Regions from separate parts of the Exiguobacterium sp. H66 genome, predicted to be linked through region 2. Evidence: riboswitches for the same ligand, from Rfam matches in the RefSeq annotation. Region 2 holds a riboswitch; each other region holds the start of a gene.
What was found. A riboswitch is a leader RNA that binds a small molecule or an ion and turns the genes downstream of it on or off. The one in region 2 is predicted to bind thiamine pyrophosphate.
Positions count from the first base shown of each region.

Region 1 (3,147 bases), on a different contig from region 2:
GCCTTGCGCCGGAATCAATTTCGCCAGTGTTTCGAGCAACGTGCTTTTCCCGGCACCATTCGATCCGACAACCATGATCCACTCTCCGCCGTGTGTTGCAAGCGACAGGTCGTCGACAATCACTTGCTTACGGCGTCCTAACGCGGTACGCGTCAGCGCGAACGTATTGTCGTGCCGAACCGGAGGACGGATGTTAGTCACTTTTCGTAACCGCCCCGCCTGGGAAGAAGCGGGGGGCACGGTTTCCAGTTCATACGGGTAGAGGAGCGGTGTCGCAATGCCGCGTCGTTCAAGTTCATCGCGATGCTGACCGAAGACATCAAGCGGCGGACCATCGCGTAAAATCGTTCCGCCGTGATCGAAGACGAGCACCCGGTCACTGAACGTCACACAGCGGTCAAGCTGATGTTCAATCAGAACGAGCGTCAACGTCCGGTCGTGATGGAGTTCCTCAATCAGCTGCATCAAAACCCGATGTCCTGCCGGATCGAGTTGCGCCGTCGGTTCGTCAAGCAATAGAATATCCGGCTCAAGCGCTAGGACGCAGGCGAGGGCGAGTCGTTGTTTCATCCCTCCTGACAGTTGCATAATCGGTGTCGTCAGCGGCACATCCAGGCCGACACGTGCCAGTGCGGCGTCAATCCGATCATCCATCTGACTGCGGTCGACTGAACGATTTTCAAGACTAAAGGCAACTTCCGCTCCGACGGTCTGCATGCAGAACTGATCGTCCGGATTTTGAAAAAGGATTCCGACCGTCCCGTTCGTTTTGCAGTGGCCGCTGACATCGGCTTCAATCGCGTCAGGTAATAAACCGGCGAGAACATGTAAAAACGTCGTTTTCCCACTGCCGCTCGGTCCGACGAGCAACGTCGTTTCCCCTTCGTGTAGCGTCACCGTCACGTGGTGCAGGACGTTGTCATGTTGCCCCGGATAGCGGACAGACAAGTCGTTACAATGAATCATGCCGCATCCGGCTTCCGCCGCTTACGCCCGATCGCATAACCGTTCAACGTCCCTGTCTTGACGAGCGCATCGACGATGACTTTCGCAAGTAATCCGCCGAGTAATGCACCGCTGACGAGTTGAAGGGAAAACGTCAACAGAAGTGTCGTCGTCGTATAGTAGGCGAAACCATTGACGACAAGACTATAGACCATACTGCCGATTGCGGCGAACATTCCGGATAGAACTAACGTCATTGTGTTGAACTTCCGGTATCCGAAGAGGGCAAAAGCGATTTCGGCACCGATTCCTTGAGCGAAACCAATCAATAAGGCCGATAATCCGAAGTGACTCCCCGTGAATAATTCGACAGCCGCGGCGACGACTTCTGCAATCAGTGCTGCCCCGGGCTTTTGAATGATGTAGGCGACAAGCGGACTCGCGATGACCCAAATCCCGAACATCCAGTTCGATCCGACCGGTCCGAAGATCGCGGAAATCGGTAACCACAATGTCGACCACCCTAAGTAAAGTACCCCGCAAGCAACCGACAACATCATCATGACGATGATTTCTTTCATTTTCCAACTGTTCATGTTCCTATCTCCCTTTGGCACAACCACCAGACAAACAAAAAGACCGCCCTCTATGAAAGAGAGCGGTCGCTGAATCTGCAAACATGCAGAAAAATTGAACGAATTACCGCTCCACTTTCCTACGCTAGTATGAACTAGATCAGGTTCAAAGGGTCCGAAGTGAATCGTCTCAGCCAATGGGCTCCCCTAGTGGATGTGCATATAATGTGTACGCTATTTACTGTACCGACTCTACTGACAGTTGTCAATACAGATAAAAAAACCCTCCGCGAGGGGAGGGTAAGAAAAATTATTCTTTTTCTTCCGTTTGTTCTTCAGTAGAAACTTCTTCTGTCGCTTCAGCTGGTTCTTCAGCATCTGCTTCTTCGAGATCCGCTTCAAGTGTCGATTCGACGACGGCAACGACTTGAATGTCACCTTCCGTAACGATACGGTATTCTTTTTCTTCCGGTAAATCCGAAACCGATAGAGAATCACCGAGGTTAAGATTTGTCACATCGACTTCGACGCGTTCCGGTAATTTATCTGGTGTAGCTGCAACTGTTACTTTAAAGAGTGTTTGTGAAAGATATCCACCAAGTTTTGCACCAGCCGCTTCGCCGACGAGGACGATATCTGTTTCGACTTCTGTTTCTTCATCCATTTTAACAGCGATGAATTCAACGTGCTTGATTGTTGGTGTGAAGATATCCATATCGAGTTTGTTGATCAGTGTGTTGACTTTTTTACCACCGATTTGAAGTGCAACAAGTGCATTCTCACCATGTTCACGAACGACTTTGATCAATGCTTTTTCGTCAAAGGCAATCGGTGTACTTTCCACTTTGTAACCATACACGACACCAAGAGCTTTTCCTTCATGACGTAATTGCTTTCTAAGTGAGCGTGGGCGTACTTCGCGTTCTTCTACTTTTAATGTTACTGACATGTTCATTTCCCCCTTGAATTTGGTATAGCCCTCAAAAGGTAATGAAGAAAGGAGTGGAACGAATCGTTCCGGATCAAGACAGTGCATCGAATGCTATTTCAAATTGATTTCATAAAAATGAAGATCGAAGTGAATGGTTAGCATTTCTCTCCCAGGTCATTACGCTGATATTGAGAAACATGTGGTTGTAAAAGCAACTCGCTGATGCGGTGCTATGATAGTTATACCCCCGTAACATTAAAAGCTAAACATCAACCGGCGAAAAAACGATAGCCAGAAACCTGTTCTCCCTAGAGCAGCAACGGTTTACATCATGTAAAGAAATCGGTGCCTTTCCTCTTATTCAAGCAATTGAACCATCTCATCGACCGATAACGCAAGTGACGCCGGTTGTTCAAGTATGTCCGTCACGAGTGTCGCTTTCCGCTCCTGCAGCTCGATGATTTTTTCTTCGATCGTCCCTTTCGTGATTAACTTGATGACTTCGACCGTCTGTGTTTGTCCCATTCGGTGTGCCCGGTCAGCCGCTTGCTGTTCGACAGCCGGATTCCACCAACTGTCATATAAGATGACGGTATCCGCCGTCGCCAGGTTCAGTCCGGTGCCGCCCGCCTTCAGTGAAATCAAAAACAGATCGACTTCGCCTGCATTAAAACGGTCGCAGCGTTCGAGACGCTC
Region 1 is NZ_JACSMQ010000001.1:30,369-33,515, forward strand. It holds gene KNP88_RS00190 (ABC transporter ATP-binding protein) at 1-966, opposite strand, end outside; gene KNP88_RS00195 (ECF transporter S component) at 963-1,541, opposite strand; TPP riboswitch at 1,641-1,739, opposite strand; gene KNP88_RS00200 (50S ribosomal protein L25/general stress protein Ctc) at 1,831-2,469, opposite strand; gene KNP88_RS00205 (DEAD/DEAH box helicase) at 2,809-3,147, opposite strand, start outside.
Region 1: another riboswitch for thiamine pyrophosphate. It lies ahead of KNP88_RS00195 (ECF transporter S component); the one in region 2 lies ahead of KNP88_RS04540 (3-oxoacyl-ACP reductase).

Region 2 (3,147 bases):
TTGAGCGGCTTGGGCGCTGGAAAAATCACCACAGTCGCGATCTGCTCCAGAAGGATCGTATTCAAGATCAGTTGCTACTTCTGTATCTGTTTCATCAACGTATTCCTCATCAGATATACTCTCATCTTCATTTATCATTTCGCTGCTTGCTAAAGAGGCTTCGAGTTCGTCGATTTTCTCTTTTGCAGCACTGTGTTTCGCCTCTTCTTCTTTGAGTTTACTCTCTAAAGCAGTACGTTTGTCTGCTTCTTCCTTGTAGCTTTCAACGGTTTGCAAACGTAATTCTTTTTCTCGTTCTAACTCCTCTTTCAATTTTTTCGTTTCTTGTTGCTGCTCTTTTAGTTTAAGTTGCGTGTCCTTTAAAGATGTTTCTAACTCTTTTGACTCTATTTTTATTGATTCCAACATCTTTGTTTCCTTGGTAGAAGACCCGGCTTCAATTTTTCGTGGTTCATTTATTCGGTCTACCATATAGATAGAAATTGAAAAAGCAATGAATACACCTAGCCAAACGATAAAGGTTGGGTACTTCACTGGATTTCGAAGCCTTGGTTTAAAGTAAAAGTATAGACCAATTGCTGAGATGAATAAGCCAATGAGACTCCAAAAGGTGATAGTGAAGAGTAAAAGATAGACAATAGCAATCACGACGAGCAATAATACTTTTCGGATATTCATAAGTTCAGCTCCTTTAAGAATATTTGTAGTTTTATTGTACATATTTACAAGGGAAAATAGATTAGGAATTTATAGTTCTTTTCTAAAATAAATGCTTGTAAAGCTCGAATACTAACTTGAATAAAGTATAAGCAATTACTGATCAAACATAGTTGATAGCTTTTAAGAGAATAAACTTACATCAATCTAAGTGACTTAAAAGTAATCAGAATAGGCTGTATTTCGCAGTCGATACACAAAGGACTGTCTATCAGGAAATTGTGAATGACTCGGTAGAGGAAAAAATGATTCATAACTTAGATAATGAGAAAGGCATCTAACTTATCAAAGAACTTAACTCTTACGTAATTGTGCAGAACTCCAATGCTTGTATGGGAAAGAAGATGAATCGTTGATTGAATTGGTACGTTTTTATTCAAAAAGTAGTAAAAACGTAAAATAGAGTGCGTATACTTTAAGACGAAAAAAATTAAATATAAACTGAAGAGAGAAGACGACATACTTACTACTTAATGGCCCTCATAAGATGATTACGCAAGATAAGCTTTATACATTGCAAACATAAATGATTCGGACTACTAGATCACGTAATTGATCAGAAATATCGAATCGCTCGTATATTAAGACATCATTAAAGAAAGAAAAAATGATAATTAATATTGCCTAGTATAAGATGTGACCGTAACAAAGTAATCCGAATTAGATAATAATCCTATTTTTACGCTCGATCTTTAAAGAAATACTATTAACGAATCGCTTTCATCATCATTGACAGGTGTTCACAAGACTACTAAAGTGAAGGTAACTTAAATAGAATCACTAGGGGTGTTATTAAACTGAGATGAGTAGCTACTCAAACCCTTTGAACCTGAACTAGGTCGTACTAGCGTAGGAAAGTGTAAACTCTGATGAACAAGCGGAGACGATGATGTCGCTCTTTGCTATGTGGTTATTTAGACGTGCGCAACTTTCCTTTTGGAGAGTTGCGTTTTTTGTTTACTACTTCGCTATTTAAGTTGCAAAAATGGATGAGGGAGTGGACAAGAATGAGCAGAACAGTATTAGTGACAGGAAGTAGCCGAGGACTTGGGGCGACGATTGCAAGGGTGTTAGTGAACAATGGATTTAAAGTGGTGATTAATTACTACAAAAGCAAAGAGGCGGCAGAAAAGCTTGTGAGCGAACTAGGAGCAGAGAATGCACTTGCCTTGTATGCCGATGTTACGAAGCGGGAAGATGTTGAGAGCATGATGCAATCCGCAACAGCACATTACGGTCAAATCGATGTTGTCGTCAATAATGCATTAGTAGATTTTAAATTTGATCCGGTTGCTCAAAAATCGTTCATCGATTTAGAGTGGGAAGATTATCAAAAGCAACTGGATGGAACGCTAAAAGCTGCTTTTCACACCATCCAAAGTGTCCTACCACAATTTATGGAACGAAAGAGCGGTAGTATCATCAGCATTGGAACAAACCTCTATCAAAACCCCGTCGTTCCTTATCATGAATACACAACAGCAAAAGCAGGTTTAATTGGTTTCACACGCAACCTGGCCGCAGAACTAGGTCAATACGGTATAAACGTGAATGTCGTCTCCGGTGGGTTATTGAAAGTCACAGATGCGAGTGCTGTGACATCCGCTGAAGTATTTAATCTTATTGCTCAATCGACACCATTGAAAAAAGTGACGAGCCCAGAAGAAGTGGCTCAACTGGTTGCCTTTTTGGCATCAGAAGCAGCATCTGGGATTACCGGTCAAAACGTAACAGTCGATGGTGGGTTAACGATGAATTAAAGCGAGCGTTTTAAAAAATTCTCAGCTTGTAAGAGAAGGGATTCGTGAATAGAAGATGACGAATAGAAATCAGTTAAATATCGGCGTTTTGTTATATGGTTGTGGTCATCATCAAGCCGCATGGTTAATGCCTGATTCTGCGATTAAAGAGATCGGAGAGAGCCGCTATTATCAGCGTTTGTCTCAAATAGCGGAAGCTGGATGTTTAGATGCAGTATTTTTTGCGGATAATCAATCTTTTCCGGCTAATAATGCAACTGATTTACCTGCCTTTTGGTTGGATCCTTTAATTAATCTAACGGCTATTTCTCAAGTGACGGATCATATCGGATTAGTTTCTACGGTATCGAGCACGTTCTCCAATCCGTATACAGCAGCAAGGCAACTTCTAAGCCTAGATCACGTGACGAAGGGGAGGATAGGCTGGAACTTAGTGACCTCGATGACGGATTGGGAAGCGTTAAACCACGGGATGGATGCACTTCCACCGAGGGAGGAACGGTATAACAAGGCGAACGAATTCGCAGCATTGATGGAGAAGCTATTTTTATCTTGGGATCAAGCGGCTTTTCTTGCGAATCGATCAGATAACCAATTGATTGATCCTGAACGTATACAAGTTATCGATCATTCTGAAGCCTATTTCAGCGTAAAAGGTCCTTTGTCTACG
Region 2 is NZ_JACSMQ010000002.1:231,383-234,529, reverse strand. It holds gene KNP88_RS04545 (hypothetical protein) at 1-678, opposite strand, end outside; TPP riboswitch at 1,490-1,590, shown strand; gene KNP88_RS04540 (3-oxoacyl-ACP reductase) at 1,725-2,477, shown strand; gene KNP88_RS04535 (LLM class flavin-dependent oxidoreductase) at 2,533-3,147, shown strand, end outside.

Region 3 (3,147 bases), on a different contig from region 2:
TTGCCACCGGCTTCCCTTGAGGACTACGCGGTGTAGACGAAGGACCTTTTACGTTGAAGTATGTCCCGCTATGATGGATCGGTTGAATCTTTTCAGGATCAATCAACCGGTTGTCCGTCCGGCTCGAAAGGAAATCAGCTCGATCCCAGGATAAAAATAATTTTTCCATTACAGACGCAAATTCATCCGCCTTTTGATACCGTTCGTCCCTTGCAGGGAGCGCATCCATACTATGATTTAACGCTTCCCAGTCCGTCATCGACGTAACCAGGTTCCAGCCGACACGCCCGTTCGTCACGTGATCAAGGCTTAACAGTTGTCTCGCCGCTGTATACGGATTTGAAAACGTACTCGATATCGTTGAAACTAACCCGATATGACGGGTTACTTGAGAAATAGCGGTTAAATTGATTACAGGATCGAGCCAAAAGGCCGGTAGTTCAGTTGCATTTGCAGCAGGAAAAGATTGATTGTCAGCAAAAAATACAGCATCCAGGCAACCCGCTTCCGCTAGTTGAGCCAATCGCTGATAATAACCGCTTTCCCCGATTTCTTCAATCGCAGAATCCGGCATTAACCATGCCGCTTGATGATGGCCACAGCCGTACAATAAAACACCGATGTTTAACTGCTTTGTTTTCGTCATCTTTAGGTCCCTGACTCCTTTCTCCTGAGCGCTGACATCAGTTCATCGTCAATCCGCCATCTACGGTTAGATTTTGACCGGTAATGCCAGAGGCGGCTTCTGACGCTAAAAAGGCGACCAATTGCGCCACCTCTTCCGGCGTCGTCACTCTTTTTAACGGAGTTGATTGGGCAATCAATTCGAATACTTCAGCAGTCGTCACAGCGCTGGCATCCGTCACTTTCAACAAGCCGCCGGAGACGACATTCACGTTTATGCCGTACTGTCCTAGCTCTGATGCAAGATTACGCGTAAAGCCGATCAACCCTGCTTTTGCCGTCGTATATTCGTGATAAGGAACTACCGGGTTTTGATACAGATTCGTGCCGATGCTGATGATGGTGCCGCTATTTCGTTCAATGAACTGCGGCAGGACACTTTGCACGACGTGGAACGCTGCTTTCAACGTGCCATCCAACTGTTTTTGATAATCTTCCCATTCCAAATCGATGAATGATTTTTGAGCGCGTGGATCGAACTTAAAATCGACTAAGGCATTATTGATTACGACATCGATTTGTCCGTAATGAGCTGTCGCTAACTGCATCAATGTCTCGACGTCTTGTCGCTTCGTGACATCCGCATACAGGGCAATGGCATGTTCTGCACCGAGCTCATTTACGAGGTCCTCTGCCGCATCCTTGCTCTTATAATAATTAATCACAACTTTAAACCCGTTGTTCACCAATACTCTTGCAATCGTCGCGCCAAGTCCCCGACTGCTTCCCGTCACTAACACTGTTCTGTTCACTGTCTTCCACTCCTTCATCGTCTTTTGCAACTTAAATAGCGAAGTCGTAAACAAAAAAAGCGCAACTCTCCAAAAGGAAAGTTGCGCACGTCTAAATAATCACATAACAAAAAACCGACAGACTGGTCTTCGCTTGTTTATTAGAGTCTACACTTCCCTACGCTAGTACGAACTAGTTCAGGTTCAAAGGGTTTGAGTATCTACTCATCTCAGTTTAGTAACACCCCTAGTGATTCTATTCAAGTTACCTTCACTTTAGCGGTCTTAGAAATATCTGTCAATAATGACAGGACAGTTTTGTCGGTGTCTCTTTCGATTACGAACGAAAGCCTTGCCTCCGTCGACCGGAAGCAAGGCTCTTTTGATTGCCATGATTTATTTCTCTGTTATACGCCTTCGTAGGCAAGTTCCATGATGTTCCGAAGTTCCGTCACGAGCGGCATTTTCGGATTCGCTGTCGTACATTGATCCTCGAATGCATCGACTGCCATCTTATCGAGTTTTGCTTCAAAGTCGGCTTTTTTGATGCCTTGGGCTTTGAACGACATTTTGATGTTCAACTGTTGTCCGAGTTCTGTGATCGCTTGGATTAGTGATTCGACACCTTGTTCCGTCGTCGCTGCCGGTAGTCCGAGATAACGTGCGATTTCTGCGTACCGTTCATCAGCGATGAATGATTCATATTTCGGGAACGAAGCAAGTTTCGTCGGTTTCGCTGCATTGTAACGGATGACGTGTGGCATCAGAATTGCATTCGTCCGACCGTGTGGCGTGTGGAACTCCCCACCGATTTTGTGTGCGATCGAATGGTTAATCCCGAGGAAGGCATTGGCAAACGCCATTCCGGCCATCGTTGACGCATTGTGAACTTTTTCGCGTGCTTCGGCATCGTCACCATTCGCATAAGCGCGTGGCAAGTAGTCGAAGATCATCTTGATCGCTTTTAGCGCCAGTCCATCCGTATAGTCGTTCGCGAGGACGGAGACGAAGGCTTCTGTCGCATGTGTCAGGACGTCCATTCCGGTGTCCGCCGTGATTGATGCCGGGACCGTCATGACGAATTCCGGATCGATGATCGCGACATCTGGTGTTAACGCATAGTCAGCAATCGGATACTTGACGTTTTTCTCTTTATCCGTGATGACGGTAAACGGTGTGACTTCAGATCCTGTTCCGGACGTCGTCGGAATGGCGACGAACTTCGCTTTGTTACCGAGCGCCGGGAATTTATAGGCCCGTTTCCGGATATCGAGGAACTTTTGACGTAAGTTCGAGAACGTTTCGTTCGGTTGCTCGTAGAAGAGCCACATGCCTTTCGCTGCATCCATCGCTGATCCGCCACCGAGGGCGATGATCAAGTCCGGTTTGAAGTCGCGCATCGCTTGCGCTCCTGTCTGAACCGTTGCAACCGATGGATCCGGTTCGACTTGGTCGAAGATCCGGTAGCTGACGCCTGCCGGTAAGTTGCGGATGACTTTATCCGCGTAGCCGAACTCGACCATCGCTTGATCGGTGACGATCAACGCACGTGAGACATCTTGAATCGATTTCAAGTATTGGACTGAATTTTTTTCAAAGAAAATCTTTTCCGGTACTTTGAACCACTGCATGTTCACGCGTCGTCTCGCCACCTTCTTGACATTGAGTAGATGTTTCGCCGTTACGTTTTCAGAGACGGAGTTTTTCCCGTAAGAGCCGCAACCGAGTGTCA
Region 3 is NZ_JACSMQ010000005.1:120,213-123,359, forward strand. It holds gene KNP88_RS09965 (LLM class flavin-dependent oxidoreductase) at 1-646, opposite strand, end outside; gene KNP88_RS09970 (3-oxoacyl-ACP reductase) at 684-1,436, opposite strand; TPP riboswitch at 1,574-1,674, opposite strand; gene adhE (bifunctional acetaldehyde-CoA/alcohol dehydrogenase) at 1,823-3,147, opposite strand, start outside.
Region 3: another riboswitch for thiamine pyrophosphate. It lies ahead of KNP88_RS09970 (3-oxoacyl-ACP reductase); the one in region 2 lies ahead of KNP88_RS04540 (3-oxoacyl-ACP reductase).

Region 4 (3,147 bases), on a different contig from region 2:
TAAAGATGATGTAGTGTATCGCTCGAAAACGATTACCTATAAACAAGCGAAAGCAGAACAATGAGTGTGCTACGAACCGCAAATTGAAGGAGGGCATGGGATGGCAGAAAATCGTATCGAAGAAAATCGGGACGGGACGATCATTCGTCTACAAGGTGGGTTTTATGATGTCATGACGACGCAGGGCGAGGTGCGATCGCGCGCTCGGGGAAACTTCCGAAAACGTGGTATCAGTCCTGTTGTAGGAGATGAGGTCGTATTGCATATCGAAAGCGAAACTGGATACATTTTAGAAGTGAAGGAACGGCAAAATTTCCTGGTTCGTCCACCGGTCGCAAACATCGATCAAGCGTTGCTTGTCGTCTCAGCAGCAGAACCGGACTTTTCAGCCCATTTGCTCGATCGGTTTTTAGTCTTAATCGAAGCAAAAGAGATTCAACCCATTATTATCTTGACGAAGATGGATTTGTTGCAAGGAACAGCAGAAGCAGAAGTCCGGACGGCGATTGCCGGTTACCGACAAATCGGTTATCAGGTGATTGAGACGTCGAGTGAGACGCTAGAAGGGGTAGAGGAAGTCCGTCCGCTACTCAAAGAAAAAACGAGTGTGCTCGCGGGACAGTCGGGAGTCGGAAAAAGTTCATTGTTGAATGCGCTCGATGCGACGCTCGATCTCGAGACGAGTCACATCTCGAAATCGCTCGGACGCGGACGACATACGACGCGTCATGTGACGTTAATTCCGCTTGCAGAGGGCTTGATTGCTGATACGCCAGGGTTTTCGAACCTCGATTTTCCACACGAGATGGAAATCGAAGAATTACGTTGGTGTTTTCCGGAATTCGTCGCACGGCAAGATACGTGCAAATACCGTGGTTGCCTGCATTTAAACGAACCAGGATGTGCTGTCAAAAAATCAGTTGAGGCAGAAGAAATCATGTCCTCACGCTATACGAATTATGGTATGTTTGTAGAGGAAATCAAGAATCGAGCGCGGAGGTATTGAAATGATTAAAATCGCACCATCTATTTTATCAGCAGATTTCGCCAACCTAGAACGAGACGTTAAAGCTGTCGAGGCGGCAGGAGCAGATTACATCCATTTCGACGTCATGGACGGCCAGTTCGTCCCGAACATTTCATTTGGTCTACCCGTCCTCAGTAGTCTTCGTCAAAAGACGGACATGGTCCTTGACGTTCATTTAATGATCGATCGACCAGAAAACTTCGTCGAAGCGTTTGTAGCGGCAGGAGCGGATATCGTCACCTTCCATGTCGAAGCGACGAATCATGTCCATCGTGTCTTGCAACAAATTAAAGGGGCTGGAGCAAAGGCCGGCGTCGTGCTGAATCCACACACGTCACTGTCGACGATTGAACATGTCCTAGAAGAAGTCGACATGGTCTTGTTGATGACGGTCAATCCAGGATTTGGCGGACAAGCTTTCTTGCCGAGCGTCATGACGAAGCTGAAGCAATTAGCGATGATCAAAGCAGAGCGCGGTTTGACGTTCGAAATTGAAATCGATGGTGGTGTCAACGCGGAAACGGCAAAACTGTGTATCGACAATGGGGCAAACGTCCTTGTCGCAGGTTCTGCAATCTACAATGCACCAGACTATGCAGAAGCCATCACTAGTATTCGAAACGCGGCTCACGTATAATAGAGCCAAGACAATTAAATTTTGACCGCAAGGGGTGTCGCGTCAAGCGGCTGAGAGAAGTGAGTAGACTTTAACCCTTCGAACCTGTTCCGTTCAGACGGACGTAGGGATGTGGCGCACGCAGGCAGTACGGCGTCCGTCGTACTGCCTTTTTGTTGTCATCATTATTTTATTTTTAGGAGGAACACAGTATGAAACGATTACAAATGTTAATGGAGATTGCGATTTTCGCGAGTCTCGGTGTTGTATTTGATTTATTGATTCCGTTCAAAATGCCACAAGGCGGATCCATCAGCTTAGCGATGTTACCGATTTTCGTCATGGCCTTTCGTCACGGCGTCGTTGGTGGTGTCATCACGGGTGCGCTCGTCGGAACGATTCAATTGATGTTCGCTCCGCAAGTCTTGACGGTCGTCCAACCGCTGCTTGACTATACGCTTGCATATGGTGTCGTCGGTTTGAGTGGAGTGTTTGCAGGCCAAGTCAAAAAAGCAGCAACAGAAGGTCAAAAAAAGCGTCTCATGACGATTGTCTTGTTTGCGACCTTGTTAGGTGCAGGTCTACGTTACATCTGTCATGTCATCAGTGGAATCGTCTTTTTTGCAGAGTATGCCAAAGGACCTGTCGTTCCATACTCGTTCATTTATAACGCGACGTATATGGCTCCGTCGTATGTTTTATGTGGGGTCGTTGCAGGTATTTTGTTTACGACAGCACCACGTCTTTTACGTTACTCCGCTCGCGGTATTTAAAGATGAGAGTTTTAATCGTTGCGGCAGGACCGGCAGAAGACGTCCCGACGCTCGCACCATTCGTGAAAGACAAGACGATGATTATCGGTGTTGACGGCGGGATTGCGACATTAGTGGAGCAAGGACTTGATTTTGATGTGGCAATTGGTGACTTTGATTCGCTCGGATACGTTCCGGATGGTGGATTGCTTCATCCGGCAGAAAAAGATGAAACGGACTTAGAACTAGCGTTACGTTACGCTACCGAACAGGCTGCAGGTGCTGAACTACTCATCTTTGGTGCGACGGGTGGTCGGCTCGACATGACGCTACAGAACGTCTATTTGTTAAAACAATTCCCGACAGCACGACTCGTGACGAAACGTGAGGATGTCCGGTACTGGAAAACCGGTCAGTACGAACTCGCGTCTGAAGGGTATCATTACCTGTCATTCATTCCCCTTGTCCCGTCGAACTTGACGTTACGCGGCGTCAAATACCCTTTGACGGAGCATCCTGTTCCGGTCGGTGGTTCGCTAACGGTCAGCAATGAGTGGGTTGGTGTTGCGCAAGTGACGGTCGTCGAAGGGGAAGTTCTCGTCCTGCGCACGCACGAAAAATAAAAACGTGATAGACGCGACTCCATCATATCCCGCTGAAGCGATCGGGACATGCGTTCTTCAAGTACACGTCATGACGTCATGAACAAAAAGATAGGTATGGCAAACGCCGATGACTCCGTATGTGAAACG
Region 4 is NZ_JACSMQ010000001.1:348,044-351,190, reverse strand. It holds gene pknB (Stk1 family PASTA domain-containing Ser/Thr kinase) at 1-64, shown strand, start outside; gene rsgA (ribosome small subunit-dependent GTPase A) at 101-1,006, shown strand; gene rpe (ribulose-phosphate 3-epimerase) at 1,008-1,664, shown strand; TPP riboswitch at 1,685-1,791, shown strand; gene thiT (energy-coupled thiamine transporter ThiT) at 1,856-2,416, shown strand; gene KNP88_RS01810 (thiamine diphosphokinase) at 2,419-3,018, shown strand.
Region 4: another riboswitch for thiamine pyrophosphate. It lies ahead of thiT (energy-coupled thiamine transporter ThiT); the one in region 2 lies ahead of KNP88_RS04540 (3-oxoacyl-ACP reductase).